3 regions of the Aurantimonas sp. genome follow, and region 3 is predicted to be linked to each of the others. Evidence: predicted binding sites of a transcription regulator. Region 3 holds the regulator's gene; each other region holds the start of a gene.
What was found. The regulator LexA, encoded in region 3, represses DNA repair genes until DNA is damaged. The targets are predictions, from matches to a motif close to TGTTCNNNNTGTGTTCNG.
Positions count from the first base shown of each region.

Region 1 (9,991 bases), on a different contig from region 3:
GTCATGGCGGTGAACCAGCAGGCCGAGGCCGAGACGCCGACGAGGCCAACCAGCAGCGCCGGCCGCCAGGCCCTGGCGACGGCGACGAGTTCGGCCCGGTCCTTCAGCGCCATCCAGACGAGCATCACGGCGGTCTGGATGCCGGTCGCCCAGACGAGCGTTGTCGCCGCCCGCGCGAGTACGCCGCCCTCCTCCAGCGACAGCGACGCGCCGCGGAAGCAGACGGCCGAGATGCCGAAGAAGGCGCCCGAGGCGATGCCGATCCCCGCCTCGCGCGAGAAGAGCGCCCGGCGCAGGCTGGTGCCGCCCTTGCGCCCGGCGATCGAGATCAGCCCGACGCCGAAGGCGCCCGCCAGGATCGCGCCGAAGGCGAGCCAGGAGATCGTCTCGCCGAGGATGATCAGGCCGAAGATCGCCGCCTGCACCGGCTCGGTCTTGGAATAGGCCGTGCCGACCATGAAATTGCGGAAGCCGAACAGATAGACCAGCAGGAAGGTCGCGAGGATCTGGGCGATGCCGCCCGCCGCCACGGCGACGAGAAAGGTCGCGTTCACCCCCGGCAGGGTGGCGCCGCCGAGGATGTCGAGCGCCACGATGTAGAGCACGGCGAAGGGAAAGCCGAAGCCGAAGCGCGCGAAGGTCGCGCCGGTCGAGCCCATCCGGCCCTTCAGCTGTCGCTGCAGCGACGAGCGGAGGTTTTGCAGGAAGGCGGCGGTGATGGTAATCGGAATCCAGAGCGGCACGGGCGATCCGTCAGTTTGTCTTACCGCCCTCGCTCCCCTATTCGGCGACGCTTGGCAAGGCGCCCGACGCTCGAACCTTCCGGACCCCATGACCGCTCACTCGCCGATCCGCCAGACCGCCGATGCCCGCCCGCAGGATTTCGCCCATGTGACGGAGTGGGTCTTCGATCTCGACAACACTCTGTATCCGCGCCACACCAACCTGTTCTCGCAGATCGACCAGCGGATGACGGCCTTCGTCTCGGACTTCCTGACGCTGCCGAAGGACGAGGCGCGGGTGGTGCAGAAGGATTTCTACCGGCGCTACGGCACGACCCTGCGCGGGCTGATGCAGGAGCATGACGTCGATCCCGACGCCTTCCTGCAATATGTCCACGACATCGACTATTCCTGGCTCGCGCCCGACACCGCCCTGGGCGACGAGATCCGCGCCCTGCCGGGCCGCAAGTTCATCTTCACCAATGGCGATCGCGGCCATGCCGAACGCGCCGCGCGTCAGCTCGGCATTCTCGACCATTTCGAGGATATCTTCGACCTCGTCGCGGCCGGGCTGGTGCCCAAGCCCGCCTCCCAGACCTACGACAAGTTCCTTGGCCTGCACCGGGTCGATGCGGAGCGCGCCGTGATGTTCGAGGACCTGGCGCGCAATCTGGAAGTGCCCAAGGCGCTGGGCATGCGCACGGTGCTGATCGTGCCGCGCAACCTGGAAGAGAGCTTCGGCGACGTGTGGGAGCACGAAGGCCGCGACGGCGAGCATATCGACTTCGTCACCGACGACCTGACGACCTTCCTGCGCTCCATCCGCTAGGCGCGATGCAAAAGGGCGACCGGATGAGATCCGATCGCCCTGCCTGCTCGTCGCGTGTCATCGATGTCAGTCGCCGAGAAGCGACCGGTTCGGGCGCGCCAGCCCTGCCTGCCCGTCGGTCGCCGCATCGGCAATCAGGTCGGATTCGGCTTTCCCGCTCTTGGGGCCCTTCTGGTTGGCCTCGAAGATCGCTTCCATCTGTTCGGTGCCGTTGGGCGCCGTGCCGCCCTTCGCCTGCTCGCGCTCGGCCTTGCTCTGCGCATCGAGATCGCTGCGCTCCGCCGGGTGCTTCTCGCCGTCCTTGGCCATGTGCTGGGGCGTGTCGCGATCCTGCTGGTCGCGCATCATCTGAGAGTCGGTGTCGGTCTTCGTCATTGCGTTCTCCTGTCCCGGGTCACGGCGCATCGCGCCGGTGATCTTGCGGAAGCAACGCCGCGTCCGCGACGCGGGTTCCGGAACGGGCGATCAGCACGCCCCAACGCAAAATGCCGCCGCCGGCAGAGAACCGGCGACGGCATTCTTCATGGATTGCGCGGGAGATGCCGCGAATTCAGCGACCGACGCAGATGATCGGCAGAACCGAATCCTTCACCGCCGCGGTGGCGTCGGGGACGCTTTCCAGCGGCAGCGAGGCGTCGGCGGTCTCATAGGCGACGGCGTTGCGGTCGAGGAAGGCGACGGCCGCATCGGGGCGGACGGCGAAATTGATCGACTGCGGGATGTCGCCCGTCGCATCGGCGACCGCCACCGCGTTCAGCTTGGCGGTGACCACGCCGACGACACGTCCTGCCAGATCGACGAGGGGGCCGCCGGAATTGCCCGGCTGCACCGGCGCCGAGATCTGCAGATAGCGCTCATCATTGGCCAGACCCAGGAGCGACGAGACGTTGCCGCGGGTCACGTTGAGGGAATCGGCCAGGATCGAACGCAGCGGGTAGCCGAGCGCAAGGACGTCCTCGCCCAGACGCGGCTTCGACACGGACATCGCCAGCGGCTCGCCGACCACACCGTCGACCTTGACCAGCGCCAGGTCGTTGTCGGTGTCGAGGATCGTCTTCGTGGCGACCTGCTGCTCGCCGACGAGCACGCTGGTGCAGGCCCGCACGACATGGGCGTTGGTCAGGAGCCAGCCATCGCTCGAGACGACGAAGCCGCTGCCGGCCATGTCGAATTCCGGCTTCTGCGGAACCGGGGCCGGCGCGGCCTTGGCCGGGGCCGGGGACGGCATCTCGAAGAGATTCGGCTGCTTCGGGTCGACCGAGGCCATCGCATAGCGGGATTCGAAGGCGCCATTGGTGTGGCTGCGAGCTAGCAGCGCCGAGAAGGCGTTCGGCTCGCGCGAGGCGACCAGCGGCGCCTGCGGCTCGCCGGCGAAGGGCTCGAACAGATTGCCGGCCACAGCCACATAGGGCCGCATCACCTTGGCCCGGTCCTTGGCGTAAGACACCGAGAAGCCGCGCAGATCGCCACCCTTTGCCGAGAAGCGCATGACATAATGGTGGTCGCCGGCATTGCCGTCGAGGGTGAACCACTCGCCACCGAACTCGGCATTGGCAACGCTGCGGTCGGGGGTCGGCGTGCTGAGAACGTCGAACAGGCCGCGCAGGGTCTGGCCGGTGCCGGCGATGCGGACGGTCTCGATCTCGACTGTCTTGTCGGCGGCGCGCCACAGATGGCCGACATCCGTCGGACCCAGATCCTCGACGAGACGCATCGGCAGCGGCACGCGCTGGCCGGTGACCGCATCATCGATCAGCGCCATGCCGGTCGCCGCTTCGGCGCCGTCAGACTTCTGGATCAGGAGACGCAGCATCGCCTCGTCGATAACGCCGTCCGCGACCATGCCGTGCCGGGCCTGGAAATCGCGAATGGCGCGCAGCGAGGATGCCGCGATGTGGCCGTCGAAGGCACCGGCGTAGTCGCCGGTCCAGGACAGGCGGATCTGCAGGCCCTTGCGGAAATCGAGATCGGTCTGGTCGTTGTAGGCGACGGCCAGTTGCGAGCCCTGCGCGCCGAAAGACGGCGTCGCCATGGGCATGGTGCCCAGAGCCAGTACCGTCATCAAAACCCGCGCCGAGCGCCGCATGTCATCCCCCATCATCAACCGGTGACAGACAAGCAACGTAGGATGCGCGAAATCGATCCACGAGTCCTTTACTTTTTCTTAATATGGTTGCGAATGCAATTCTTCCTGCGACTGACGAAAGTTCCGCCAGTAGACATCCGGCCTGTTGCTGTCCGCTTCAGACCGCGGTCAGACGGTGCCCGGCGCCGTGCGTGTCACCGGCCCGGTGGCCGTTCCGTCATCGCCGAGTTCCGCCGCCTCGATCCGCTCGCCGCGCCGCATCAGCTTGTCGGTCGACACCAGGATCTGGTCGATGTCGCGGCCCGCCTGTCCGAAATGCGTACGCAGCGCCGACACCCGCGCGTCGAGCCGGACGAGGTCCTCGCCCAGAAGCCGGACCTCCTTCTGGATACGCCCAGCCTCGGCCCGCATCCGGGCATCCTTGAGGATCGCCTGCACCACCTGGATCGACAGGAGCAGCAGCGATGGCGAGACGATCACCACCCGCGCCCGGTAGGCCTTCTGGACGATATCCTCGAAACGCTCGTGCAGTTCGGCGAACACCGCCTCGGACGGCACGAACAGGAAGGCCGTGTCCTGGGTCTCGCCGGGGATCAGATATTTGTCGGCGATGGCCCGCACATGCACGTCCATGTCGCGGCGCATCCGGCTGGCGGCGAAGGTCCGCGCCTCGTCGCTCTCGGCCTCGCGCAGGGCGGTGAAGGCCTCCAGCGGAAACTTCGCGTCGATCGCCAGCGACGGCGCGCCGTTCGGCATGCGGATCAGACAGTCCGGCCGCTTGCCGTTCGACAGGGTCGCCTGGAAGGAATAGGCGGCCGAGGGCAGCGCGTCGGCGACGATCGCCTGCATCCGCCCCTCGCCGAAGGCGCCACGGCTCTGCTTGTTGGACAGGATGTCCTGCAGCCGGACGACCTCGCCGGCGAGCCCGCGGATCTCGCCCTGCGCCCGGTCGATCACCGCCAGCCGTTCGGTCAGGGCGGTCAGCGAGGCGCTGGTCGCCGTGCCGGTCTCGCGGATCGACTGACCGACGCGGGTGGACAGACCGTCGAGCCGCTCGGCCAGCGTCCGGGTCAGGTCCGCCTGCCGCGAACCGATGATCTCGGCCATGGTCTGCATGCGGCCGGTGATCTCGGCCTGGGAGCGCAGCACCGCGTCGAGCCGCTCCGATGCCTCGCTGTCGCTGCGGTCGGCATGGTCGCCCGCCTCCCGCGCGGCGCGGCTGGCCCGCCGCCACAAGATGAAGAACAGGGCTGCCAACCCCGCCAGCAACGCTTCGGCCAGCGTCAGCGGATGATCGCCGAGAAAGATGACGGGAGCCGAGAAGGCTGCGGCGAAGGCGGCGCTGTCCATGACCGAACTCTAGCGGGCGACCCTTAACGAATCGGGACCAAAACGCGAACATAGACCATCCCGCCCCGCCTGACGACGGCGGGGCCATCATCCGGACCGGCGGAAAGCCGGCCGCGGCCTTCATCCGAGATTGACCGGCTTCGTGCCAGCCATTACCTGAACGCCATGACGATCAAGCCCCTCATCATCCTGCCAGACCCGGTTCTGCGCCAGACCTCCAAGCCTGTCGAAACGGTCGACGACCAGGTGCGTCGCCTCGCCGACGACATGCTGGAGACGATGTACGATGCCCCCGGCATCGGCCTTGCCGCGATCCAGATCGGCGAGCCGCTGCGCATGATGGTGATCGACGTCTCCAAGGAAGAGGAGGAGAACGCGCCGCGCATCTTCCTCAATCCGGAGATCCTGACAACCTCCGACGCGGTCAGCGTCTACGAGGAAGGCTGCCTGTCGATCCCGGACTATTACGCCGAGGTCGAACGGCCGGCCGAGGTCACGGTGCGCTATCTCGGCCTCGACGGGAAGATGCACGAGGAAACCGCTGACGGCATTCTGGCGACCTGCGTGCAGCACGAGCTCGACCATTTGAACGGCGTCCTGTTCATCGATCACATCTCCAAGCTGAAGCGCGACATGGTGGTGAAGAAGTTCACCAAGGCCGCCCGCAGGACCGCCTGAGCGACGCGGAGGGGACCATGGCGCTGCGCGTCGTCTTCATGGGAACGCCGGCCTTCTCGGTGCCGACGCTCGCCGCCCTGGCGGCGGCTGGTCACGACATCGCCGCCGTCTACACCCAGCCGCCGCGCAAGGCCGGCCGCCGCGGCCTGACGCTGACGCCCTCGCCGGTTCAGCGCGAGGCCGAACGGCTCGGCCTGCCGGTGCGCGCGCCGCTGAACTTCAAGGATCCGGCCGATCGCGAAGCCTTCGCCGCCCTCGACTGCGACGTCGCGGTAGTGGTCGCCTACGGGCTGCTGCTGCCCCAGGCAGTGCTCGACATGCCCCGCCAGGGCTGTCTCAACGGCCACGGCTCGCTGCTGCCGCGCTGGCGCGGTGCCGCGCCGATCCAGCGCGCCATCGAGGCGGGCGATGCCGAAACCGGCATGATGGTCATGCGGATGGAAGCCGGCCTCGACACCGGCCCGGTTGCGCTGACCGCCGAAACCCCGATCGCCGCGACCGACACGACCGCCGAGCTGCACGACCGGCTGGCGGAGATCTGCGCGACGCTGATGGTCGAAGCGCTCGACAAGCTCGAAGCCGGCACCCTGACCTTCGAGGATCAGGACTCGATCGCCGCCCGCACCGGCCGCGCGCCGGTCTATGCCGCCAAGATCGACAAGGCCGAGGCGGCGCTCGACTTCGCCGGCGACGCGTCCGGCATTGCCCGCAGGATCAACGCCTTTTCGCCCTTCCCCGGCGCCTGGACGATGATGAACTTCGGCAGCGCGCCCGAACGGGTGAAGTTCCTGCGCGCTGCGGCCGAGACTGGCGACGGCGCGCCCGGCACGCTTCTCGACGACCGGCTGCTGATCGCCTGCGGCACGGGCGCGCTTCGCGTCCTCGAGTTGCAGCGGGCTGGCGGACGCCGCATGAGCGCCGAAGAGCTTCTCAAGGGAACGCCGGTTCCGGCGGGCGGCCGCGCCGGCGCGGCCTGATGCCCCGTTTCAAGCTGACCATCGAATATGACGGCACGCCCTATTGCGGCTGGCAGCGTCAGAAGACCGATTTGTCGGCGCAGGAGGTGATCGAGACGGCGGTGGCAGGCTTCACCGGCGAAGCCGCGACGCTGTTCGCGGCCGGACGCACCGATGCCGGCGTCCATGCGAGCGGCCAGGTCGCCCATGTCGATCTGCAGCGCGACTGGGAGCCAGACACGGTGCGCGACGCGCTCAACGCGCATCTGCGTGACGCGCCCATCGCGATCCTCTCGGCCGAGCGGGTGGCCGACGATTTCGACGCCCGCTTCTCGGCCCGCAAGCGCTTCTATCTCTACCGCATCTTCAACCGACGGGCGCCGACGGCACTGCTGATCGGCCGTGTCTGGTGGGTGTCGAAGCCGCTCGATGTCGATGCCATGCACGCGGCAGCCCAGCGCCTTGTCGGCACCCACGATTTCGATACCTTCCGCTCCGCCCATTGCCAGGCGAAGAACCCGATCCGCACGCTGGAGCAGCTGGATGTCGTCCGCGGCCCGGGCGAGGAGATCCACATCCACGCCATGGCGCAGTCCTTCCTGCACAACCAGATCCGCTCATTCGCCGGATCGCTGAAGCTGGTCGGCGAAGGCCGCTGGAGCGAGGCGGACCTCGTTGCCGCGCTGGAAGCCCGCGACCGCAAGCGCTGCGGCCCGGTGGCGCCGCCGGACGGGCTGTATCTGACCCGGGTGGAATACGGCACCGCGCCGAAGCGCACCCTGCCGCCCTATCCGGGCTGAACGCGCGTCAGATCAGCCGGATGCCGGTCAGGTCCATCACCGCGCCATAGCTGACCAGCGAGATGACGATCATGCCGATGGTGATGATCGCCGCCCCGGCCATGTCCTTGCCGGTGGCCATGTAGATCAGCCGCACGGTGAGCGCGATGGAGGCGATGGTCACCAGGAGGCCGAGCGCCGAGAGGCCGTTGCCGGGCCCGAAGGCGAGCATCAGCAGCCAGTAGGGTGCGAACACCCAGGCCAGCAGCGCCCCGCCCCAGTTCGTCGCCACCACCAAGGGCACGATCTTGCGCGAATAGCCGACCCGCTTGGCGACCAGCATCAGGATCAGGATCGGCAGCGTCCAGGCGAGGAAATCCGCCAGCGCATGGGCGCCATAGACCGGCACCGCGCCGTAGCCGGCCGCCGTGCCGGTGCGCGGCGCCGACGTCTCGAACTCGATCCAGGACAGGGCCACGGGCGGCAGCGCCACGAGCATGGCCGAAAACGACTGCCAGAAGCCGTCCGCCGACAGGTCGAGGCGCTTCAGCCCTTCGGCGCGCCCGGCCATCAGGAGGGCGACGCCGGAAAAGAAGTTCAGGACGTGGTCGAGACTCGGCACCAGATCAGGCGTGGGCGGCAAACCAGCGGGCGATGAAGGTTTCATAGATCCTCGTCAGCGTCTCGAGATCTTCGACGGGCACCCGTTCATTGGACATGTGCATCGTCTTGCCGACAAGCCCGAATTCCACAACCGGGCAAAAGTCCTTGATGAACCGGGCGTCCGACGTGCCGCCGGAGGTCGACAATTGCGGCTGGCGGCCGGTGACCGCCTCCACCGCGCCGGCCAGCGCCTGCGTCAACGCGTCGTCCCGCGTCAGGAAGGAGTCCGATGGCCGTGCCCGCCAGACGATCTCGACATTGGCGGCATCCCGGCCTTCCCGGAACCGCCCCGAAGCGGCCGCCGCCTCGACGCGCCGGGTCAGTTCGGCCTTGAGGCTGTCCGGCGTCCAGCGGTCGCTGAACCGCACGTTGAAGAACAGGCGCGCGCGTGCCGGAATGACATTGACCGACCCGTTGCCCGTGTCGATGGAGGTGATCTCCAGATTGGAGGCCGGAAATTCCGCCGATCCCGCGTCCAGCGGTTCGTCCATCAGCGCCTCGGCAATGGCCGTGAGGGAGCGCAGCGGATTGTCGGCGAGGTGCGGATAGGCGACATGGCCCTGAACGCCCGTGATGCGCACCTCGGCCGACAGCGACCCGCGCCGGCCGATCTTGATCATGTCGCCCATCGCCGCCGGATTGGTCGGCTCGCCGACGACGCAGGCGTCGAAGCGTTCACCGCGCGCCGTCGCCCAGTCGAGGAGCTTCACCGTGCCGTTGACTGCCGGGCCCTCCTCGTCGCCGGTGATCAGCAGCGAGACCTGCCCGGCCGGACGCGCGACCCGCTTCACATGGCGCGCATAGGCCGCGACGAAGGCGGCAATGCCGCCCTTCATGTCGACGGCGCCCCGGCCATAGAGCTCGCCACCGACGATCGCCGCCGAGAACGGCCCTTCGCGCCAGTCGCTCTCGTCGCCCGGCGGCACCACGTCCGTGTGTCCGGCAAAGACCAGATGCGGCCCGGCCGCTCCGGCGCGGGCGAACAGATTCTCGACGTCGGGCGTGTCGGTGTCGGAAAACACCGGGCGTTCGACGGCAAAGCCCAGCGGCGCCAGCATCTCTTCCAGCGCGGCAAGCGCCCCGCCTTCGGCGGGCGTCACGGAGGGGCAGCGGATCAGCCGCGTGAGGAGCGCGACCGGGTCGGTCGCATCATCGTTGCGGGCGGTGGAAACGGGCGAGGAAACAGTGTCGGTCATGGCCCACCGGGATAGATCAGATGATGCCGCAACGCCACCAGTGGCGGCCGTCTTCCCCGATCCGGCTCCGTGCCACGTTTCCGCCGCCTTCGGGACGGACAGGCAGCACAGGGGACATTGCGCGAGGGAACTTCCATGACACTGCCGAGGACCGCCATTGCCGGCTCTGCGTGCGTCACACGGGCCGCATTGTTCGGCATGATCGCGTCGCTGGCGGCCCTTGCCGGCTGCATCGCCGACGGCCCGGGCGGATCGCCCATGGGGATTGCCGTCGCCGGCAAGGAAACGGCGGACGCGGCCGACGATGCGGACGCACCGGCGGAAGCCGATGTCGCCGTCGCCGCCAGAGAGGCGAAGGCCGCGGCCGAGACCGGCACGATCTCCGGCAGCGCCTCCCTCGACAGGCTGATCGAACGCCATGCCGCCGAGGCCGGTGTTCCCGCCCCCCTCGCCTATGCGGTCGTGCGGGTGGAAAGCCGCTACAATCCCAAGGCGCGCGGCAACGGGGTCTACGGCCTCAGCCAGATCAAGCCGGCCACGGCCCGGTCGCTGGGCTTTTCCGGCCCGACCAGCGCCCTCTTCGACGCCGACACCAACCTCACCTACGGCATGAAATATCTGAAGGGCGCCTGGGAAAAGGGCGGCCACGACGTCTGCCAGGCGTCGATGAAGTACAAGGGCGGCCACCGCGCCACCCGCATGAGCGCCTCGGCCCAGCGCTATTGCTCCGCC
Region 1 is NZ_CAXPJM010000022.1:63,145-73,135, forward strand. Features, by position in the region: gene ACEQX1_RS09565 (EamA family transporter) at 1-743, opposite strand, end outside; gene ACEQX1_RS09570 (pyrimidine 5'-nucleotidase) at 832-1,551, shown strand; gene ACEQX1_RS09575 (hypothetical protein) at 1,618-1,926, opposite strand; gene ACEQX1_RS09580 (trypsin-like peptidase domain-containing protein) at 2,102-3,613, opposite strand; gene ACEQX1_RS09585 (DNA recombination protein RmuC) at 3,806-4,987, opposite strand; gene def (peptide deformylase) at 5,153-5,665, shown strand; gene fmt (methionyl-tRNA formyltransferase) at 5,683-6,642, shown strand; gene truA (tRNA pseudouridine(38-40) synthase TruA) at 6,642-7,421, shown strand; gene ACEQX1_RS09605 (hypothetical protein) at 7,429-8,022, opposite strand; gene dapE (succinyl-diaminopimelate desuccinylase) at 8,027-9,259, opposite strand; gene ACEQX1_RS09615 (transglycosylase SLT domain-containing protein) at 9,395-9,991, shown strand, end outside.
Region 1: the regulator LexA is predicted to act here: its motif matches at 5,021-5,038, upstream of ACEQX1_RS09585 (DNA recombination protein RmuC).

Region 2 (9,991 bases), 160 kb from region 3:
CGCCTACGAGCCCGCCGAGCAGGCGGACGGCTCCTTCAAGGCCAAGAACGGCGGCGTCGTCGGCTTCTTCAGCCTGGAAATGTCGGCCGAGCAGCTCGCCACCCGCATCATCTCCGAGCAGACGGAGATCTCCTCCTCGAAGATCCGGCGCGGCAACATCAACGATCAGGAACTGGTCAAGCTCGTCGGCTGCTCCGAGACCATGCAGCGGATCCCGCTCTATATCGACCAGACCGGTGGTATCTCGATCGCCCAGCTCTCGGCGCGGGCACGGCGCCTGAAACGCCAGCGCGGCCTCGACGTCATGGTCATCGACTATGTCCAGCTGATGCAGGGCTCGAGCCGCACCCAGGGCAACCGCGTGCAGGAGATCACCGAGATCACCACCGGCCTCAAGGCGCTGGCGAAGGAGCTGGCCGTCCCGATCATCGCTCTGTCGCAGCTCTCGCGTCAGGTGGAAAATCGCGACGACAAGCGCCCGCAGCTCGCCGATCTGCGCGAGTCGGGCTCGATCGAGCAGGACGCCGACGTGGTGATGTTCGTGTATCGCGAGGAATATTACCTCGCCAACCGCGAGCCGAAGCCGGGCACGGACGACCATCTGAAATGGGAGCAGGCGTTGAACGAGACCCGCGGCAGGGCAGAGGTGATCATCGCCAAGCAGCGTCACGGCCCGACCGCAACGGTGCCCCTCGCCTTCCAGGCCGAATACACCCGCTTTACCGATCTCGCCGACGACAGCTATCTGCCGGAACGGTTCGAATAGCCGGTGCGGCCGTGACTGCTCCGCACCATTTTGCGCGCATGCCCGTGGTCGAGATCGACCGCGCGGCGCTGGCCGCCAACTGGACCCTGCTTGCCGCACGCAATCCCGGTGCGCGGACCGGCGCCGCGGTCAAGGCCAACGGCTATGGCCTCGGCGCTGCCGAGACCGCCCGCACGCTCCACGCCGCGGGCTGCCGCGACTTCTTCGTCGCCTGGGCCGAGGAAGGCCGGATCGTGCGGGCCGCGCTCAATGCCCTGACGCGTCCCGGTGACGTCACCTCGCCGACGCGCATCTTCGTCCTGCAGGGGCTCGAACCCGCCGGCGTTCCCCTGCATCTCGACGCCGGTCTGATCCCGGTCCTGTCGACGCCCGGCGACATCGCCGTGTGGCGTGACGGTCTGAAGGCCGCCGGGCGGCGCGCCCCGGCGGCGATCCAGCTCGAAACCGGCATGAACCGGCTCGGCCTCGATCGCGCCGATGCCGAAGCCGCAGCTGACCTCGCCGCATCGGGCGCACTCGATCTGGCCCTGGTGATGAGCCACCTCGCCTCGGCCGACGAACCGACGGACCAGAGCGCCCGGCAGCATGCCCGGTTCCTGGAACTGGCCGCGCTGTTTCCCGGCATTCCGCGTTCGCTCGCCAATTCCGCCGCGGTGTTTCTCGGCAGCGAATTCGGCTTCGACCTCACCCGTCCGGGGATCGCCCTTTACGGCGGCGAGGCGGGGCCGGCGTCACGAGGGTTGCTGCGGCCAGTCGCGCGCCTGACCGCGGCCATCCTGCAGCTCCGCACAGCACATGCCGGTGAGGCCGCCGGCTATGGCGCCGCCGCGCCGCTGACACGTGACACCCGGATCGCGACGGTCGGCCTCGGCTATGCCGATGGTTATCACCGCGCCGCCTCGGGCACCGGGGTGGCCGTGCGCGACGTGCGTCCCGGACCCCAGGCCGTCGTCGCCGGGCAGCGCGTGCCCGTCCTTGGACGCGTTTCGATGGATCTGACCCTTCTCGATGTCACCGATGTCCCCGATGACGCACTCGCGCCCGGCGACCGGGCCGAGTTCTTCGGCCCGAACCTGTCGATCGACGCGGTGGCAAATGCGGCCGGTACGATCGCCTATGAATTGCTGACCGGCCTCGGCACGAGGGTCGAGCGCCGCTGGGTCTAGCCGATCTGCCCCACGATCCACTGCTGCACCGTATCGCCCCCCACCACGAGAATTGCCATGCCGAACCCCACCATCAGGAGCACCTGCATGGCCGCGATCGCCCAGAGCTGCGTGCGGAACGGTTCCTTGCGGGTCTTGTGACGGATGATCTGCTGCGCCGCGATCGCTCCGACGCTGCCGCCCATCAGCGCGTAGCGCAGAAGCGTGCTCTCCGGCGTCCGGCGCACCCCGGCCCGCGCCTTGGTCTTGTCGAACACGAAGGCCCAGTAGGCGGCGATATTCACCGCCACGAGATAGAAACCGATGATCAGCATCGTCGCCTCGCGCTCAGGTTGCGGCCACGATCATCGCATCGCGAGATTGCCGAACCCTTGCCGGCTTAACGATAGCGCGCAGCTCCTGAAATCGCCTCTCGATGCCGGGTCGACCGTGGGCTTGTTTTTGTTTTGTTCTTGACTGACGGGCGCCTGGAAACCAAGAAGGCGCCATGGCCAAAGCGAAACCTTCCTTCATCTGCCAGAGCTGCGGCGCGGTCTACACGCGCTGGCAGGGCAAGTGCGAATCCTGCGGCGAATGGAACACCGTCGTCGAGGAGAACGCCTCCGGCGGCATCGGCGGCGGGCCCCAGCGCGGTCGCCGCAAGGGCACGCCCTCGGCGCTGCTGCCGCTGTCCGGCGAACTCGAAGAGGCGCCGCGCATTGTCTCCGGCATCGACGAGCTCGACCGGGCGACCGGCGGCGGCATCGTGCGCGGCTCCGCCCTCCTGATCGGCGGCGATCCCGGTATCGGCAAGTCGACCCTCCTGATGCAGACCGCCGCCGCCCTGTCGCGGCGCGGGCACAGCGTCGTCTACGTCTCGGGCGAGGAAGCGGTGGCGCAGGTGCGGCTGCGCGCCCAGCGGCTCAACGCGGCCGATACCGACGTTCAGCTCATGGCCGAGACCAATGTCGAGGACATCCTGGCGACCCTCGCCGAGGCGCGGCGTCCCGACCTCGTCATCATCGATTCGATCCAGACCCTGTGGAGCGACCTCGCCGAATCGGCGCCCGGTACCGTGACCCAGGTGCGGGTCGGCGTGCAGGCGATGATCCGCTTTGCCAAGGCCAGCGGCGCCGCCGTCATCCTCGTCGGCCACGTCACCAAGGAAGGCCAGATCGCCGGCCCGCGGGTGGTCGAGCACATGGTCGACGCCGTCCTCTATTTCGAAGGTGAAGGCGGGCATCACTACCGCATCCTGCGCACCGTCAAGAACCGCTTCGGTCCCACCGACGAGATCGGCGTCTTCGAAATGGGCGATCTCGGCTTGCGCGAGGTGCAGAACCCGTCCGAGCTGTTCCTCGGCGAGCGCAACGAGAAGGCCGCCGGGGCCGCCGTCTTCGCCGGCATGGAGGGCACCCGGCCGGTGCTCGTCGAGATCCAGGCCCTCGTCGCGCCGTCGGCCCTCGGCACGCCGCGCCGCGCCGTCCTCGGCTGGGACCAGCCGCGGCTGGCCATGGTGCTGGCGGTGCTGGAGGCCCATTGCGGCGTCCGGCTCGGCCAGCACGACGTCTATCTCAACGTCGCCGGCGGCTTCCGTATTTCCGAGCCGGCGGCTGATCTGGCCGTCGCCGCAGCGCTGGTCTCCTCGCTCAGCGGCGCGCCGCTGCCCGCCGATTGCGTCTATTTCGGCGAGATCAGCCTGTCCGGCTCGGTGCGCCCGGTCGGCCAGGCGGCACAGCGGCTGAAGGAGGCGGAAAAGCTGGGCTTCCGGCAGGCCGTCCTGCCGTCGGGCAGTCCCGACCTGCCGCGCACCCGCGACATGGTTGCCAATGAGATCGAGGCCCTGCCCGATCTCGTCGCGCGGGTCGCGGCGGGCGGCAATGGAAGCGAGGCTTGATTTTCCGGCAAGTCCCTAGTGTAAAACTGTCATGAAAAGCGCTACAGCGTGGGCGAGCGGGGCAGCCCGGACGATCCCGCGCCCGCCCGCACGATCCATATGCCTACGGGGCCATCCTTCATGACCGTCACGCTTCTCGATGCGATTCTCTTCGCGATCATGCTGGTCTCGGCGCTGCTCGCCATGGTCCGCGGCTTCTCGCGGGAGATCCTGTCGGTCGTCTCATGGCTCGTCGCGGCGGCTGCGGCCTTCTTCTTCTACAAGCCGCTGACCCCCTATGCCGCCGAGTACATCGCCTCGGACACCGTCGCCATGGTGGCAGCCGCCGCAGCGATCTTCCTCGTCGTCCTGATCATCGTCTCCTTTATCACCCTGCGCATCGCCGACTTCATCATCGACAGCCGCATCGGTGCGCTCGACCGCACGCTCGGCTTCATCTTCGGCGCCGTGCGCGGCCTGCTCCTCGTCGTCGTGGCGATGCTTTTCTTCAACTGGCTTGCCCCCGAGAACCAGCCGGACTGGATCGCCGGCGCGCGCTCCAAGCCCTTCCTCGACAATCTCGGCCAGCAGCTCGTGGCCGCCCTGCCCGACAACCCGGAAGAGGTCATCCTCGACAGCATCCGCGGACCGCAGGATGCGGATGGCGTTCCCGAGGGCACGGCGACGCCCGGCGAGCCGACCTCGATCGAAGGTGTCATTGAAGGCACCGACACCCCCGCGCAGCCGGCGAACTAGCCGGCATTGCGGCCGCGGCATGATCTCTTCGCTCACCGCCTCGCATGCGACGACATAAGCGCGTATAGGGTGGGGCATCTAACGGACGGCCGACCGACAACGGCAAACGGCGGATAAAATCGATGGATGACACGCCTTTCGGCGATGACTCGCTGCACGAAGAGTGCGGCGTTTTCGGCATTTTCAAACGGACCGATGCGGCCGCACTGACCACGCTCGGCCTGCATGCCCTGCAGCACCGGGGCCAGGAGGCGGCCGGCATCGTCTCCTTCGACGGGAGCCAGTTCCATGTCGAGCGCCACGCCGGCCTGATCGGCGATACCTTCACCAAGCAGGCGGTCCTCGAGCGCCTGCCCGGTTCCTCGGCCATCGGCCACACCCGCTACGCCACCACCGGCGGCGGCGGCCTGCGCAACGTCCAGCCCTTCTTCGCCGAATTGTCGGCCGGCGGTTTCGCCGTCGCCCACAACGGCAACATCACCAACGCCATGACCGTGCAGCGCGAATTGCAGCGCCGCGGTTCGATCTTCTCCTCCACCTCCGACACCGAGACGATCCTGCACCTGGTGGCCACCAGTGCGGCCCGGCTGTTCGTGGAAAAGCTCGTCGACGCGCTGACGCGGCTCGAAGGCGCCTTCTCGCTGGTCGGCCTGTCGTCGAAGAAAATGGTCGGCGTGCGCGACCCGCTGGGCATTCGCCCGCTGGTCCTCGGCGATCTCGAAGGCTCGCCGATCCTGGCGTCCGAGACCTGCGCCCTCGACATCATCGGCGCCGACTTCGTGCGCGACATCGAGCCCGGCGAGATGGTCGTCATCAGCGACGACGGAATCGAGAGCATCTTCCCGTTCCAGGCGCGGCGCGCCCGCTTCTGCATCTTCGAATATGTCTATTTCGCCCGGCCCGATTCCACCGTCGAGGGCCGCAACGTCTACGAGATCCGCAAGAAGATCGGCGGCGAACTGGCCCGCGAGAGCCATCCCGAGGCCGATCTCGTCGTGCCGGTTCCCGATTCGGGCGTTCCGGCGGCAATCGGCTACGCGCAGGAATCCAACCTGCCCTTCGAGCTCGGCATCATCCGCAACCACTATGTCGGCCGGACCTTCATCCAGCCGACGGATTCGATCCGCCACATGGGCGTGAAGCTCAAGCACAACGCCAACCGGCGCATGCTGGAGGGCAAGCGGGTCATCCTCGTCGACGATTCAATCGTGCGCGGCACCACCAGCCAGAAGATCGTCCAGATGGTCCGTGAGGCCGGCGCGACCGAGGTGCACATGCGCATCGCCTCGCCGCCGACGCGTGCCAGTTGCTTCTACGGCGTCGACACGCCGGAAAAGGCCAAGCTGCTCGCCTCGCGCATGACGGTCGAGGAAATGGCCGACTTCATCAAGGTCGACTCCCTCGCCTTCCTGTCGATCGACGGGCTCTACCGGGCGACCGACGAGCCGTCGCGCAACAAGATGGCCCCGCAATTCTGTGACGCCTGTTTCACCGGCGACTATCCGACCTCGCTGACCGATCAGGAAGGCGTCGAGAACGTCCGTCCCCTGACGCTGCTCGGCGGCGCCGGCTGAGACCCCAGACCATATCCATTACCGGCAGACAGCAGATGACAAAGCAGCTTCAAGATCGCGTCGCACTGGTCACCGGCGCCTCGCGCGGCATCGGCTACCAGATCGCCAAGGGCCTTGCCGCCGAGGGCGCGCATGTGATCGCGGTCGCGCGCACGGTGGGCGGTCTCGAGGAACTCGACGACGAGATCAAGGCGCTGGGCGGCTCGGCCACCCTGGTGCCGCTGGACCTGACCGACATGGGCGGCATCGACCGTCTCGGTGGGGCAATCCACGAGCGCTGGGGCAAGCTCGACGTGCTGGTGGCCAATGCCGGCCTCCTGGGCGTCCTGGCGCCCATCGGCCACATCGAGGCGAAGGTCTTCGACAAGACGATGACGGTGAACGTCAACGCCACCTGGCGGCTGATCCGTACCACCGACCCGCTGCTGCGCAAGTCCGACGCCGGACGCGCCATCATCATGTCCTCGGGCGCGGCGCATTCGGCCAAGGCCTACTGGTCGCTCTATGCGGCCACCAAGGCCGCCTGCGAGGCGCTGGTGAAGTCCTGGGCCAACGAGACCGAGAACCTGCCGCTGCGCGTCAACTCGGTCAATCCGGGCGCCACCCGCACCGCCATGCGCGCACTGGCCATGCCGGGCGAGGACGCCAAGACCCTGCCGACCCCGCGCGAGGTCGCGGCCAAGATCGTGCCCCTTGCCTTCGCCGACGTTACCGCGACGGGCAAGCTGTTCGACGTGCGGCAGGATCGCTTCCTGGATTATCGCGACCCCGCCTGAGGGTTGCGCTACAGCGACATGCCGGACATGCTGCGTCCGGCTTCGCGGCTCTGCCGCTGGCGATAGGCGCGGACCGAGAAGAAGATCGACGCGCCATAGACCAGCACCGTCAGCGTCGCCGTCGCCCAGAAGAAGCTCAACAGCACCGCGATATAGCAGACGACCGCCAGCATGATCGGGATGGCGTAGTCACGCCGCACACGGATGCCGGCGCCCTTGCCCGACCAGGTCGGAATGCGGCTGGCCATCAGAAGCCCGATGAAGACCAGATAGACCGAGGCGACGACCGCGGTGACCTCCGGCAGGCCGGATTCGAAGCCCGCGAGACTCAGATAGATCGGGAACATCGCCATGCCCGCCCCCGCCGGCGCCGGCACGCCGACGAAGAAGGCCGACTGCCATTTCGGCCGCTTGGGGTCGTCGAGCATGGTGTTGAAGCGGGCCAGACGCAGCGCGCTGGCACTGGCGTAGAGCAACGCGGCGATCCAGCCGAGCGAGCCGGCATCGTGCAGCATGTAGGCATAGAGCACGAGCCCGGGCGCAACGCCGAAATTGACGATGTCGGCAAGCGAATCCATCTCGGCGCCGAACCGGCTCTGCCCCTTGAGGAGGCGCGCCACGCGCCCGTCGATGCCGTCGAGCAGGGCCGCGCCGAGCACCATGCCGACGGCCAGCTCGAACCGGCCCTCGAAGGCCAGCCGGATGCCGGTCATCCCGGCGCAGATCGCCAGGATGGTGATGAGGTTAGGCACGATATGCCGGAACGGGATGCGCCGGCGAACCTTGTCATCCTCGGCGTCCGGCTTGCCCGGATCGAAGGGCGGAAACGGCGACTCGATCGCCATCAGTCGCGCCTCGACGGCCACGTCTTCAGGTTCTCGCCGAACTCGGCGATGATCGTTTCACCCGCCACGGCGCGCTGGCCCTCGGCCACCCGCGGCACGAAGCCGTCCGGCAGATAGACGTCGAGGCGCGAACCGAAGCGGATCAGGCCGAAGCGCTCGCCGGCCTCGATCCGGTCTTCGACATTCGACCAGCAGATGATGCGGCGAGCGACCAGCCCGGCGATCTGCACCACGCCGATCTCCCCGCGTGGTCCCTCGATCACCATTGAGGAGCGCTCGTTGACCTCGCTGGCCTTGTCGAGCTCGGCATTGCGGAACTCACCTTCGCGATAGGAGATCAGCCGCACCCGGCCGCGCATCGGCGCGCGGTTCACGTGGCAGTCGAAGACGTTCATGAACACCGAGATACGCAGCATCGGCTCGGTGCCGAGGTCGAGCTCCGCCGGCGGCATGACGTGGCCGACCAGCGACACATGGCCGTCGGCCGGGCTGATTACCAGATGCTCGGCGACCGGCGTGACGCGCTCGGGATCGCGGAAGAAATAGGCGCACCATGCAGTCAGCACGAGGCCAGCCCAGAACAGCGGCTCCCATAGGAAGCCGAGGACCAGCGAGACGACGAAGAAGCCCGCGATGAACGGATAGCCCGCCCGGTGGATCGGAACGAGCGCGTTGCGGATCGAGGTGAAGATGGTCACTGGCTGTCTGGTTCCTTCAAAACTGGCGACGCGGCTGCGCCTGCCGGTCGGATAAGGGGCAATGGCGGCAAAGCAAAGACGGTTCCTCTGCGCCACTTACGAGAACCGAAATCACGTCTCCGGCGTGCGCCGGCGATCGACGATCCCGAACTCGTCCGCCTCGCGGGCGCGCCGCAGGGCTTCCTCGGCCTCGCTGGCCTCGCGCTGCATCGCCCACATTTCGGCGTAGAGCCCCGCATTTTCAAGCAGTTCGCGATGGGAACCGCGTTCGACGATCTCACCGGCCTTCAGGACGATGATCTCGTCGCAGTCGATGATCGTCGACAGGCGATGGGCGATCGTCAACGTCGTGCGCTCCCGCGAGACGAGATCGAGCGCCGTCTGGATTTCCTGCTCGGTATGGGTGTCCAACGCCGAGGTCGCCTCGTCCAGGACCAGGATCGGCGGCGCCTTCAGGATGGTCCGGGCGATGGCGACACGCTGCTTCTCGCCGCCGGACAGTTTCAGGCCGCGCTCGCCCACCATGGAGTTGAAGCCCTCCGGCAGTTCGCGGATGAAGCCGGCGATCTGCGCCAGTTCGGCCGCCCGCAGCACTTCGTCCTCGGTGGCCGTGATCCGGCCGTAGCGGATGTTGTAGAGAACCGTGTCGTTGAACAGCACCGTATCCTGCGGGACGATGCCGATGGCGCCGCGCACCGACGCCTGCTGGACCTTGGCAATGTCCTGGCCGTCGATCAGGATGCGGCCGGACTTCACATCGTAGAAGCGGAACAGCAGTCGCGAGATCGTCGACTTGCCGGCGCCGGACGGTCCGACGATCGCCACCGACTTGCCCGGCGGCACCTCGAAGGAAATGCCCTTCAGGATCTCGCGCGCCGGATCGTAGCCGAAGCGCACGTCCTCGAAGCGGATCGCGCCCTCGGTGACGGTGAGCGCCGGCGCGCCTGCCGGATCCTTCACCTCGGCATCGACCTCGAGCAGGCCGAACATCGCCTCGATGTCGGTCAGCCCCTGCCGGATCTCGCGATAGACGAAGCCGATGAAGTTCAGCGGCACCGAGAGCTGCATCAGCATGGCGTTGATGAAGACGAAGTCGCCCAGCGTCTGGGTGCCGGCCCGCACTTCCATCGCCGACATCACCATGGCGATCGCCATGCCGACGCCGAAGATCACGCCCTGGCCAAAATTCAGCCAGCCGAGCGAGGTCCAGATTCGGGTCGCCGCCGTCTCGTAGCGCGCCATTGAATGATCGAAGCGCTCCGCCTCCATGCCCTCGTTGCCGAAATATTTGACGGTCTCGAAGTTCAGGAGCGAGTCGATCGCCTTGGTGTTGGCGTCGGTGTCGGAATCGTTCATGTCGCGGCGGATCGCGATCCGCCAGTCGCTGGCCTTGATGGTGAACCAGCCATAGAGCCAGACCGTCGCCGCAATGACCGCGAGATAGGACAGGCCGTAGGCGAAGCCGAAGATGATCGCGACCAGCGCGAATTCCAGGATCGTCGGCAGCGTGTTGAGAATGGTGAAGCGGACGATCGCCTCGATGCCCTTGGTGCCG
Region 2 is NZ_CAXPJM010000008.1:99,030-109,020, reverse strand. Features, by position in the region: gene ACEQX1_RS03805 (replicative DNA helicase) at 1-766, shown strand, start outside; gene alr (alanine racemase) at 778-1,932, shown strand; gene ACEQX1_RS03795 (DUF1294 domain-containing protein) at 1,929-2,246, opposite strand; gene radA (DNA repair protein RadA) at 2,420-3,808, shown strand; gene ACEQX1_RS03785 (CvpA family protein) at 3,929-4,543, shown strand; gene purF (amidophosphoribosyltransferase) at 4,666-6,117, shown strand; gene ACEQX1_RS03775 (SDR family NAD(P)-dependent oxidoreductase) at 6,153-6,893, shown strand; gene ACEQX1_RS03770 (phosphatidylcholine/phosphatidylserine synthase) at 6,902-7,732, opposite strand; gene ACEQX1_RS03765 (phosphatidylserine decarboxylase) at 7,738-8,436, opposite strand; gene ACEQX1_RS03760 (ABC transporter ATP-binding protein/permease) at 8,548-9,991, opposite strand, start outside.
Region 2: the regulator LexA is predicted to act here: its motif matches at 2,369-2,386, upstream of radA (DNA repair protein RadA).

Region 3 (9,991 bases):
GAACACCTCGCCGTGCTGCGTCGGGCTCATCGTGCCCGGATCGACGTTGAGATAGGGGTCGAGCTTCCGCAGCCGCACGCGATAACCGCGTGCCTGCAGGAGTGCACCGAGTGCGGCCGATGCAATGCCCTTGCCGAGAGAAGAGACCACGCCGCCGGTGATGAAGATATATCGCGCCATGGGCCTTCCCGATATCGCGGCGGAGATGATTCCGCCAGTCACTTTTTACACATGCGAAAAACCAGCGGGGCACCCGAAGGTGCCCCGCCGATGACGTTCAATGGGCGAACGAAGCGCTACTGGCCGTTCTGCGGCGTGGCCGGCTCGTCGGACGGACGCGTCGTGCCTGCGGCCGGTTCCTCGACGGGCGGCACGGTCGGCGCGTCTTCGACGCCCGGTGCATCCTCGGCCGGGTTGGCGGGAATTTCCTCGACGGGCGCCGCCTCGGTGGCCGGTGCGGGAGCTTCCTCGGCCGCCGGTGCCGGCTGCGCCGGAGCTGCGGTGGTCTCGCCGGTCGGGGCTGCCGGTGCCTCGTCGGGCAGCGACGGAGCCGCGCTCGGTGCGTCGGCGGCGACCGGTGCCGTCTCGGTTGCGGTGTCGCCGGCGGGAGCCTGCGGCTGCTCCGGGAGACCGCCCAGCTGATCCAGGAGGCTGCCACCCTGATCGCTACCGTCACCGGCCGGCGCGCCCTGGCCGCTTTGATTGACCGGCAGGCGGTCCAGGATGTCTGTCGGCTGGGCGCCGTAGCGTGCCAGGATGCCGAGGGAGAGCGAGGTGACGAAGAACGCCGCTGCCAGGATGCCGGTCGTGCGCGTCAGCGCATTGGCGGCACCGCGGGCCGACATCATGCCGCCGCCACCGCCACCGATGCCGAGCGCACCGCCTTCGGAGCGCTGCAACAGAACGACGACGACGAGCGTCACGACGATCATCAAGTGGATGATGATGAGAATGGTTTCCATGGAACTTTCGCAACGCGTCTATTCGATAATTGCGCGCCTTCTACAGAAGCGACGCCCGCTTTCCAACCGTATTCGGCATTTGCAGGCGATTGGGCGCGCGGCCCGTGTCGTTCCGGTCAGGCTGTCGGCGACGCCTGACATATCGCGATGAAGTCCGACGCCTTCAAGCTGGCCCCGCCGACAAGGGCACCGTCGACATTGTCGGTGGCCAGGAGTTCGGCCGCATTGCCCGGTTTCACCGATCCGCCGTAGAGGATACGGACCCCGTTTCCGGCCTCGCCGAAACGCTCGACCAGCGTCCGGCGGATGAAGTCGTGGATGTGCCGCACGTCGTCCGCTGTCGGCGTCTTGCCGGTGCCGATCGCCCAGACCGGCTCGTAGGCGACGACGACCCGGTCGCCGTCCATGTCGTCCGGCAGCGAGCCGGCCAGTTGCCGCGCCAGGACGTCCGTCGTCGCGTCGGCATCGCGTTCCGCCTCGGTCTCGCCGATGCAGATCACCGCGACCAGGCCGGCGGCCATCGCCGCCTCGGCCTTGGCGCGGACCAGTTCGTCGCTCTCGCCATGATCGGCGCGGCGCTCGGAATGGCCGACGATCACGTAGCGCGCGCCGACATCCTTCAGCATCGCAGCGGAAATGTCGCCGGTATGGGCCCCGCTTACGGCCGGATGGCAATCCTGGCCGCCCACGGCGACATGGTTGCCGAGAATGCCGAAGCTCGCCGACAGCATCGTGGCCGGCGGGCAGATCAGGATGTCACGGCCCTGGTTGAGGCCGGCGCCGGCGGCTTCGGCCAGCGTCTGCAGCTCACCCAGTTCCTTCAGGAGCCCGTTCATCTTCCAGTTTCCGGCAATCAGCGGCGTCGGTGCCATCGTGTTTCCTCAGCTCTTTGTCAGGTGCCCACGGCCCCGCGCGGACCTTACGCATCGAAGGGCGTAAATCAATCGTGCGGGTCGCTTGCGTCCGATGGGCCCGGTTTCCTAAAAGGCACGGAACAGAATGCCCAGGATCGCCTCGCGCGCGACGATCCTTGTCGGGCGAACGGGAGACCATCATGCTCAACACGCTCCGCGGCAGCATTTCCGGCTGGACGGCCAAGATCCTGCTCGGCCTTCTCGTGCTCAGCTTTGCCGTCTGGGGCATCGGCGACGTCTTTCGCGGCGGGGTGGCGAATGCCGTGCTGACCGCCGGCGAGACCGAAGTGTCGCTGCAGGACTATGCGCTGGCCTACAACCGGGCTCAATCCCGCCTCGCCCAGCAGATCGGTCGCCGGCCCACCGCCGAGGAAGCCGAGATGTTCGGCATCGGCCAGTCCGTCATCAGCCAGCTCGTCGCCGGCGCCGTGCTCGACGAGCAGGGCCGCCGCATCGATCTCGGCCTGTCGCAGGACCGCCTCGCCCAGGTGATCGCCGAGGACCCGACCTTCCAGGATGCCTCGGGCAATTTCTCCCGCGCCCAGTTCCAGAACGCGCTCTACAACGCCCGGATCAGCGAGGCCGACTACATTCGCGGCCAGGAGAACCAGGCGGTGCGCAGCCAGATCGTCGACGCGGTCTCCGAAGGCATCGCCATTCCCGACGCCTTCTCCACGGCGCTTGGCCTCTACAATGGCGAGCGGCGCACGATCGAATATGTAACCCTGACCCCCGCCACCATTCCCCCTGTCGCCGACCCGACGGACGAGGTTCTGGCGACCTATTTCCAGGAAAACAGCGAGACCTACGCCGCGCCGGAATATCGCTCGGTGGCCTACGCGCTGCTGACGCCCGAGGCGATGGCCGACCCGACGACGATCACCGACGAGGCGGTCGCAGCGGATTACGAGCAGTACAAGGAGCGCTACACCACCGCCGAGCAGCGCCGGGTGCAGCAGATCGCCTTCCCCGATGAGGCCGCTGCGCAAGCCGCCAAGGCCAAGCTCAAGGCGGGCACCAGCTTTGCCGACGTCGCCCGGGATGCCGGTCGCAGCCCGGCCGATATCGATCTCGGCCTCGTCACCCGGTCGCAGATTCCCGATGCGACCGTCGCCGAGGCGGCCTTCTCGCTCGCCGAGGGCGAAGTATCGGACGTGGTCAGCGGCGCCTTCGGCCCGGTGCTTCTGCAGGTCACGGAAATCCAGCCGGAAACCGTGCAGACGCTGGAAGAGGTTTCCGACGAGATTCGCTCGGCACTGGCTCTCGTGGCGGCCAGCGATACGGCCAACAGCGCCTACAACGCGTTCGAGGATGCCCGCGCCGGTGGCGCGACCTTCGCCGAAGCGGCGCAGAGTGCCGGCCTGACGGTGCAGACGATCCCGGCCGTCGACCGCGAGGGCAACGGCCCGGACGGCCAGCCCGTCGCCGAACAGCCGTCGGCGCAGGAATTCCTGCCCGGCGTCTTCGAGACCGAGCCCGGCCTCGACAATGTCCCGATCAACTTCCAGTCCAACGGCTACGTCTTCTATGACGTGATCAGCATCGACCCGGCCCGCGAGCGTACCCTCGACGAGGTGCGCGACCGGGTACTGGCCGACTGGAAGGCCGCCGAGACGGACCGGCAGCTCGCCGAGCGCGCCGAGCAGATGAAGACCGAGCTGCAGGCCGGCCAGAGCATGGCGGATGCGGCGGCCGCGGTCGGCGCCGAAGCCCGAACGGCAGCGGCGATCTCGCGCCAGTCCGGCGTGTCGGAACTCGGCCAGGCCGGCGTCAATGCGGCGTTCTCCGGCGGAACCGGCACGGTCGCCACGGCCTCCGGTCGCGAGGCCGGCTCGCAGATCGTCCTGCGCGTCGTCGAGGTTGCGCCGCCGGCGGACCCGGCGGCCAACGTCGCCGCCAACGAGCGCAGCCAGATGACCGGCATGCTGGAGAACGACATTCTGGAGACCTACGTGTCGCTGCTCCAGAACGACACCGCCATCGCCGTTCACCCGGCGGGCATCGAGCGGGCGAAGGCGCTGATCCGTTGAGCCAGAGCCTGAAACCCTTCATCGCCAAGGTCGCGGCGGGCGACACGCTGGACCGCGTCGAGGCCGGCGAGGCCTTTTCGGTCATGATGTCCGGCGAAGCGACGCCGTCGCAGATCGGCGGCTTCCTGATGGCGCTGCGCGTGCGCGGCGAAACCGTCGACGAGATGGCCGGCGCGGTGGACGTCATGCGCGCCAACATGCTGCGCGTCGAGGCGCCGGCGGGGGCCGTCGACATCGTCGGCACCGGCGGCGATCACGCCGGCACGCTGAACGTCTCCACCTGCTCGGCCTTCGTTCTGGCCGGCTGCGGCCTCGTCGTCGCCAAGCACGGCAACCGCGCCCTGTCGTCGAAATCCGGCGCGGCCGACGTCCTGATGGCGCTCGGCGTCAATGTCGACCTGAAGCCAGATGCTATTTCGCGGGCCCTCGCGGATGCCGGCATCTGCTTCATGTTCGCGCCGACCCACCACGCCGCCATGCGGTTCGTGGGCCCGAGCCGCGTCGAGCTCGGCACCCGCACAATCTTCAACCTGCTCGGACCGATGTCCAACCCGGCCGGCGTCGGCAAGCTGCTTCTTGGCTCGTTCTCGCGTGAATGGCTGGTGCCGATGGCCGAGACGCTGCGCGCCCTCGGCACCGAATCCGCCTGGCTCGTCCATGGCGACGGTCTCGACGAGATGACGGTCTGCGGCACGACCGAAGTCGCGGCTTTGGAGAATGGCGAGATCCGCCAGTTCGCCATCGAGCCGGAGGATGTCGGCCTGCGCCGCTGGCCGCTGGCCGACATCAAGGGCGGCGACGCCGCGACCAACGCGACCGCCTTGCGCGCGGTTCTTGACGGGGCAGACAACGCCTATCGCGAGATCGTCCTCCTGAACGCGGCGGGCGCTCTGGTCATGTCTGGCCATTCGGCCGATCTGCGCGAGGGCATCGCCAAGGCGGCCGACGCCATCGACAGCGGCCGCGCCCGCGCCGCGCTGGAGCGGCTGGCCGCGGTCACCCAGGCGATTGCGGGGGAAACCAAATGAGCGACATCCTGCAGAGGATCGAAGCCTACAAGCGCGAGGAGATCGCCGCCGCCAAGCAGCGGATCTCGCAGGCCGATCTCGAAGGCCAGTTCGCCTCCGTCGAGCCGCCGCGCGGCTTTGCGGCGGCACTTGGCGCGCGCCACCGCGCCGGCGAGTTTGCGCTCATCGCCGAAGTGAAGAAGGCCAGCCCATCCAAGGGCCTGATCCGCGAGGATTTCGATCCGCCCGCGCTCGCGGCCGCCTATGAGCGCGGCGGCGCCGCCTGTCTCAGCGTCCTCACCGACACCCCGTCCTTCGAGGGCGATCCGTCCTTCCTGACGGCGGCGCGCGCGGCGACGAGCCTGCCCGCGCTGCGCAAAGATTTTCTCTACGACACCTATCAGGTGGCCGAGGCCCGGGCCTGGGGCGCGGATGCGATCCTCATCATCATGGCCGCGGTCGACGATGCGCTCGCCCGCGACCTCGAAGCTGCGGCCGTTGCCTATGGCCTGGACGTGCTGGTCGAGGTGCATGACGAGGCCGAGACCGAGCGGGCCCTTGCCCTCGCATCGCCGCTGCTGGGCATCAACAACCGCAATCTGCGCACCTTCGAAACCTCGCTGGACACCGCCGAACGGCTCGCCGCCCTCGTGCCCGACGATCGCGTCCTGGTCGGCGAGAGCGGCATCTTCACCCATGCCGACTGCCTGCGCCTCGCCGGGCACGGCATCCGCACCTTCCTCGTCGGCGAGAGCCTGATGCGTCAGGACGACGTCGAGACGGCGACACGCGCCCTGATCGGCGGCGATCCTGCCATCACGGTGCCCGCATGAGCGATCCGCGCGACGCCACGCTGACCCATCTCGACGCCACCGGCGCCGCGTCGATGGTCGATGTCGGCGACAAGGAGCGCACGCGCCGTGTCGCGGAGGCCGAAGGCTTCGTGATGATGGAGCCGGCGACGCTCGACCTGATCCTGGCCGGCGAGGCCAAGAAGGGCGACGTCATCGGCATTGCCCGCATCGCCGGCATCATGGGCGCCAAGAAGACCCACGAGCTGATTCCGCTCTGTCATCCGCTGATGCTGGAGAAGATCGGCGTCGAGATCACCGCCGAGCCCGCGCTGCCCGGCCTTAGGGTCACCGCGACGGCGCGGGTCGGCGGCAAGACCGGCGTCGAGATGGAGGCGCTGACGGCCGTCTCGGTCGCCTGCCTCACCATCTACGACATGGCCAAGGCGGTCGACCGCTCCATGACCATCAGCGGCATCCGCCTTCTGGCAAAATCCGGCGGCCGCTCCGGCGACTGGTCGGCGGACGCCGCGTCGTGAGTCTCATCCCCGTCGAGGAGGCCTATCGTCTCCTCGTCGAGGACGCCCGCCCCCTCGAGCGAACCGAGACGCTGCCGCTGCGCGACGCCTCGGGCCGCATTCTGGCGGCGGACCTTGCCTCGCTGCGCACCCAGCCGGCCTTCGACGCCTCCGCCATGGACGGCTACGCGGTCCGCGCCGCCGACCTTGGCGACGAAGCGCCCTTCCCCTCCCTGCGGCTCGTCGGCGAATCGGCCGCCGGCCACGCCTATGGCGGCACGCTGCAGCCGGGCGAGACCATTCGCATCTCCACCGGCGCGCCGGTCCCTGCCGGTGCCGACGCCATCCTGATCCAGGAAAACGCCAACCGGCAGGACGGCACCGTCACGGCAACGGCGCCGGTCGTGGTCGGCCAGCACATCCGCCCGGCGGGGATCGATTTTGCCGCGGGCACGCCGCTTCTGACCGCCGGCACCGTGCTGACCCCGGGCGCCATCGCGTTGGCCGCGAGCGGCGGCCATCCGGCGATCCCGGTTCGCAGCCGGCCCCGCGTCGCGATCCTGGCGACCGGCGACGAACTCGTCCTGCCCGGCGAACCCATCGGTCCGTCGCAGATCGTCGCCTCCAACACCTTCGGTGTCGCCGCACTGGTGCGCGAGGCCGGCGGCCTGCCGCTGAATTGCGGGATCGCGCCCGACCGCGAAGCGGCCATCGATGCCCAGCTGACACAGGCGATCGCGGACGGCGCCGACATCTTCGTCACCATCGGCGGCGCATCGGTCGGCGACCACGACCTCGTGGGCAAGGTGTTCGCCGCCCATGGCGTCTCCCTCGACTTCTGGAAAGTGGCGATGCGCCCCGGCAAGCCGCTGATGGCCGGCAGGCTGGGCGACATGCGGGTCGTCGGCCTGCCCGGCAATCCGGCCTCCTCCATGGTCGCCGCGACCCTGTTCCTGGCACCGCTGGTCCGGCGCCTCGCGGGCCGTCCTGCGCGTCCGCTCTACCGCCGGGGCGTTCTCGCCGCGCCGATGCCGGACAATGGCGAGCGCACGGATTTCGTCCGCGCCCGGATCGAACCGGACAGCGCCGGCCTGCCCCGCATCGTGCCGTTGTCGCGGCAGGATTCCTCGCTGCTGTCGATCTATGCCGCGGCCGATGCGTTGCTCGTGCGTCCGGTCCGCGCCGCACCGGCCGAAGCGGGCGATCCCTGCGATTACGTCCCCCTGACGGCTATGGAGCCACTTGCGGAACACAACTAGAACAGATAGGTTTGTTCAGGTTTTGTTTTGAGGAGTCGCCCGGATGCTGACGCGCAAGCAGCACGATCTTCTGGTCTTCGTGAACGATCGGGTGCGCGAGACTGGTGTACCCCCGTCCTTCGATGAAATGAAGGACGCGCTGGACCTGCGGTCCAAGTCCGGCATTCACCGCCTGATCACCGCGCTCGAGGAGCGGGGCTTCATCCGCCGCCTGCCCAATCGGGCCCGGGCGCTGGAAATCCTGAAGCTGCCGGAGTCGATTCAGGGCAGCCGCCCGGCACCTGTCGGGCGCACCGGCTTCAAGCCGAGCGTCATCGAAGGCAGCCGCGACACCGCCCGGCCCGCACCCGCGGCGCAGCCGGCACCGGCAAAGGCGTCCGCTTCGACGGCCATTCCGGTCATGGGGCGCATCGCCGCCGGCGTGCCGATCTCGGCCATCCAGCACAACACCCACTCCATCGTCGTTCCGCCGGACATGCTGGGCAGCGGCGAGCATTACGCTCTCGAAGTGAAGGGCGACTCGATGATCGAGGCCGGCATTCTCGACGGCGACACGGTGGTCATCCGCCGGGGCGACACGGCGACGCCGGGCGAGATCGTGGTCGCCCTCGTCGACGACGAGGAAGCGACCCTGAAGCGCTTCCGCCGTCGCGGCGACACCATTGCGCTGGAGGCGGCCAATCCAGCCTACGAAACCCGCATCTTCGGCTCGGACCGGGTCAAGGTCCAGGGCAAGCTGATCGGCCTGATCCGCCGCTACTGACCGCTCCGGACGGAACGCGGTCGGTGCAGAACGGGTGATAGGTCCTCGCGACTCGCGCCCGAAGCGTTGAGGCCCGAAACCGGCTCGTCCTCGCTCAGGGCCCAACCGTCGCGGTTCGGCCTGAACCGGCCGTGACCCCATTGCTGACGGTCGCCGAGGCCGGCTGCGTGACAGGTGCCGGCGGGTTCGGCGCAGCGGGCTTGCGCCAATATTCCGGCCAGGGCGCCAACCGGTGGACGTTCCAGCGTTCGGGCGGATCGCTGACGGCCTGCACGATGCGGGGCCGGCCTGTCGCCGCCTCCCGGCCGATCGCCAGCGAGCCGGTCCGCCGCAGCGTGCGCAGCGTTACCAGAACGGCGCCGGATCGGCATTCGGCAAGCCGGATCGCGCGCGAGACGATGGCGACATCCGCCTCGTCGCAGGCATCGCCCGTGCGGGCATAATCCTCCGTCCAGATCACACGCAGGCCGCCACGCGTGGTGAAGCGGCAATATTTGGCCGCGCACTCCGCGGGAATCGTCGCCCGGATCCGCTCTGTGTCGGTGCCCCGCGGCGCCCGCGCCTCGAAGGCCCGTTCCCATTGTTCCGCGATGAAACTGCTGGGCCGTGCGCGCAGGAAGGCGAGCTGGCCGTCCGCCGCGAGCGTCGCGACCTCCTTGCCGTCCTCGAAGATCAGGAGTTCCGGTGGGGCCGTCCTGTCGGGCGCAGCAATGAATCCGGCCAGTGCCAGCGGCAGGCCAAGCCACCGCAGCCGGCTTGCCAGACAGGACGCGGTGAGGATCGCCGCGGTCAGCAGCAGAAGGCCCAAGGCGGTCATGCGTCCGATCGCCTGGTCCGGCAGCCAGGCATAGACGTTGCGCGCGATCTCGAGGACGAGCCAGAGGCCGGCGCCCATTGCCTGGAACGGCCAGGCGTCGAGCCCGAACGGAATCAGCAGCGTTCCCACCAGCGCCAGCGGCATGATCCACAACGTGAACAGCGGCATGGTCAGGAGATTGGCGACGAAGCCGAAGGCCGCCATCCGGTGGAAGTGATAGGCAGCATAAGGCGCGGTTGCCGATCCCGCGAGAAGCGACGTGACCATGATTGCGGAGAGCGCCACGAGGATCTTGCCGGCGATGCCCCTGTCCGTCTCGCGGCCGCGTTCGCGCCCCGCCCGCCATTGCGAGAGGGCCGCATAGCCGCCGATCAGCGCCACGGTCGCCGCGAAGCTCATCTGGAAGCTGGCGGTCATCACGGCATGCGGCGCGACGAGGATGACGACGATGGCGGCGATCGCCACGTTGCGAAGCGTCAAGGCGGGGCGGTCGATCAGCACCGCTCCGAGCATGATCGCCAGCATCACGAAGGAGCGCTGGGTCGCGACATTGGCGCCCGAGATCGCCAGATAGATCGCCGCGACGACGAGCGCGACGATGGCGGCGATTTTCTTGGCCGGCAGGCGCAGCGAGATGACCGGCACGAGCGACAGCGACGACCGCACGGCGAGCATGGCGAAGCCGGCGACGATCGCCATATGCAGGCCCGAGATCGACAGGACATGGGCGAGCCCCGTGCCGCGCAGCCATTCGCGGGCATCGTCGGGGATACCGGCGCGCTCGCCGGTGATGAGGGCCGCGGCGATGGCGCCCTCGCGGCCGCCGATCACCGTGCTGATGCGCTCGGTCAGGGCGAGGCGCGTCTGCGTCTGCACATGCCGCAGTTCGGCCAGAAGGCCGCGTCCGTTGCCGCTCGCCGCGGGCGGCGT
Region 3 is NZ_CAXPJM010000008.1:254,514-264,504, reverse strand. Features, by position in the region: gene ACEQX1_RS04510 (CTP synthase) at 1-180, opposite strand, end outside; partial or broken gene secG (preprotein translocase subunit SecG) at 468-962, opposite strand; gene tpiA (triose-phosphate isomerase) at 1,079-1,834, opposite strand; gene ACEQX1_RS04495 (peptidyl-prolyl cis-trans isomerase) at 2,017-3,906, shown strand; gene trpD (anthranilate phosphoribosyltransferase) at 3,903-4,934, shown strand; gene trpC (indole-3-glycerol phosphate synthase TrpC) at 4,931-5,746, shown strand; gene moaC (cyclic pyranopterin monophosphate synthase MoaC) at 5,743-6,243, shown strand; gene glp (gephyrin-like molybdotransferase Glp) at 6,240-7,481, shown strand; gene lexA (transcriptional repressor LexA) at 7,525-8,244, shown strand; gene ACEQX1_RS04465 (ComEC/Rec2 family competence protein) at 8,339-9,991, opposite strand, start outside.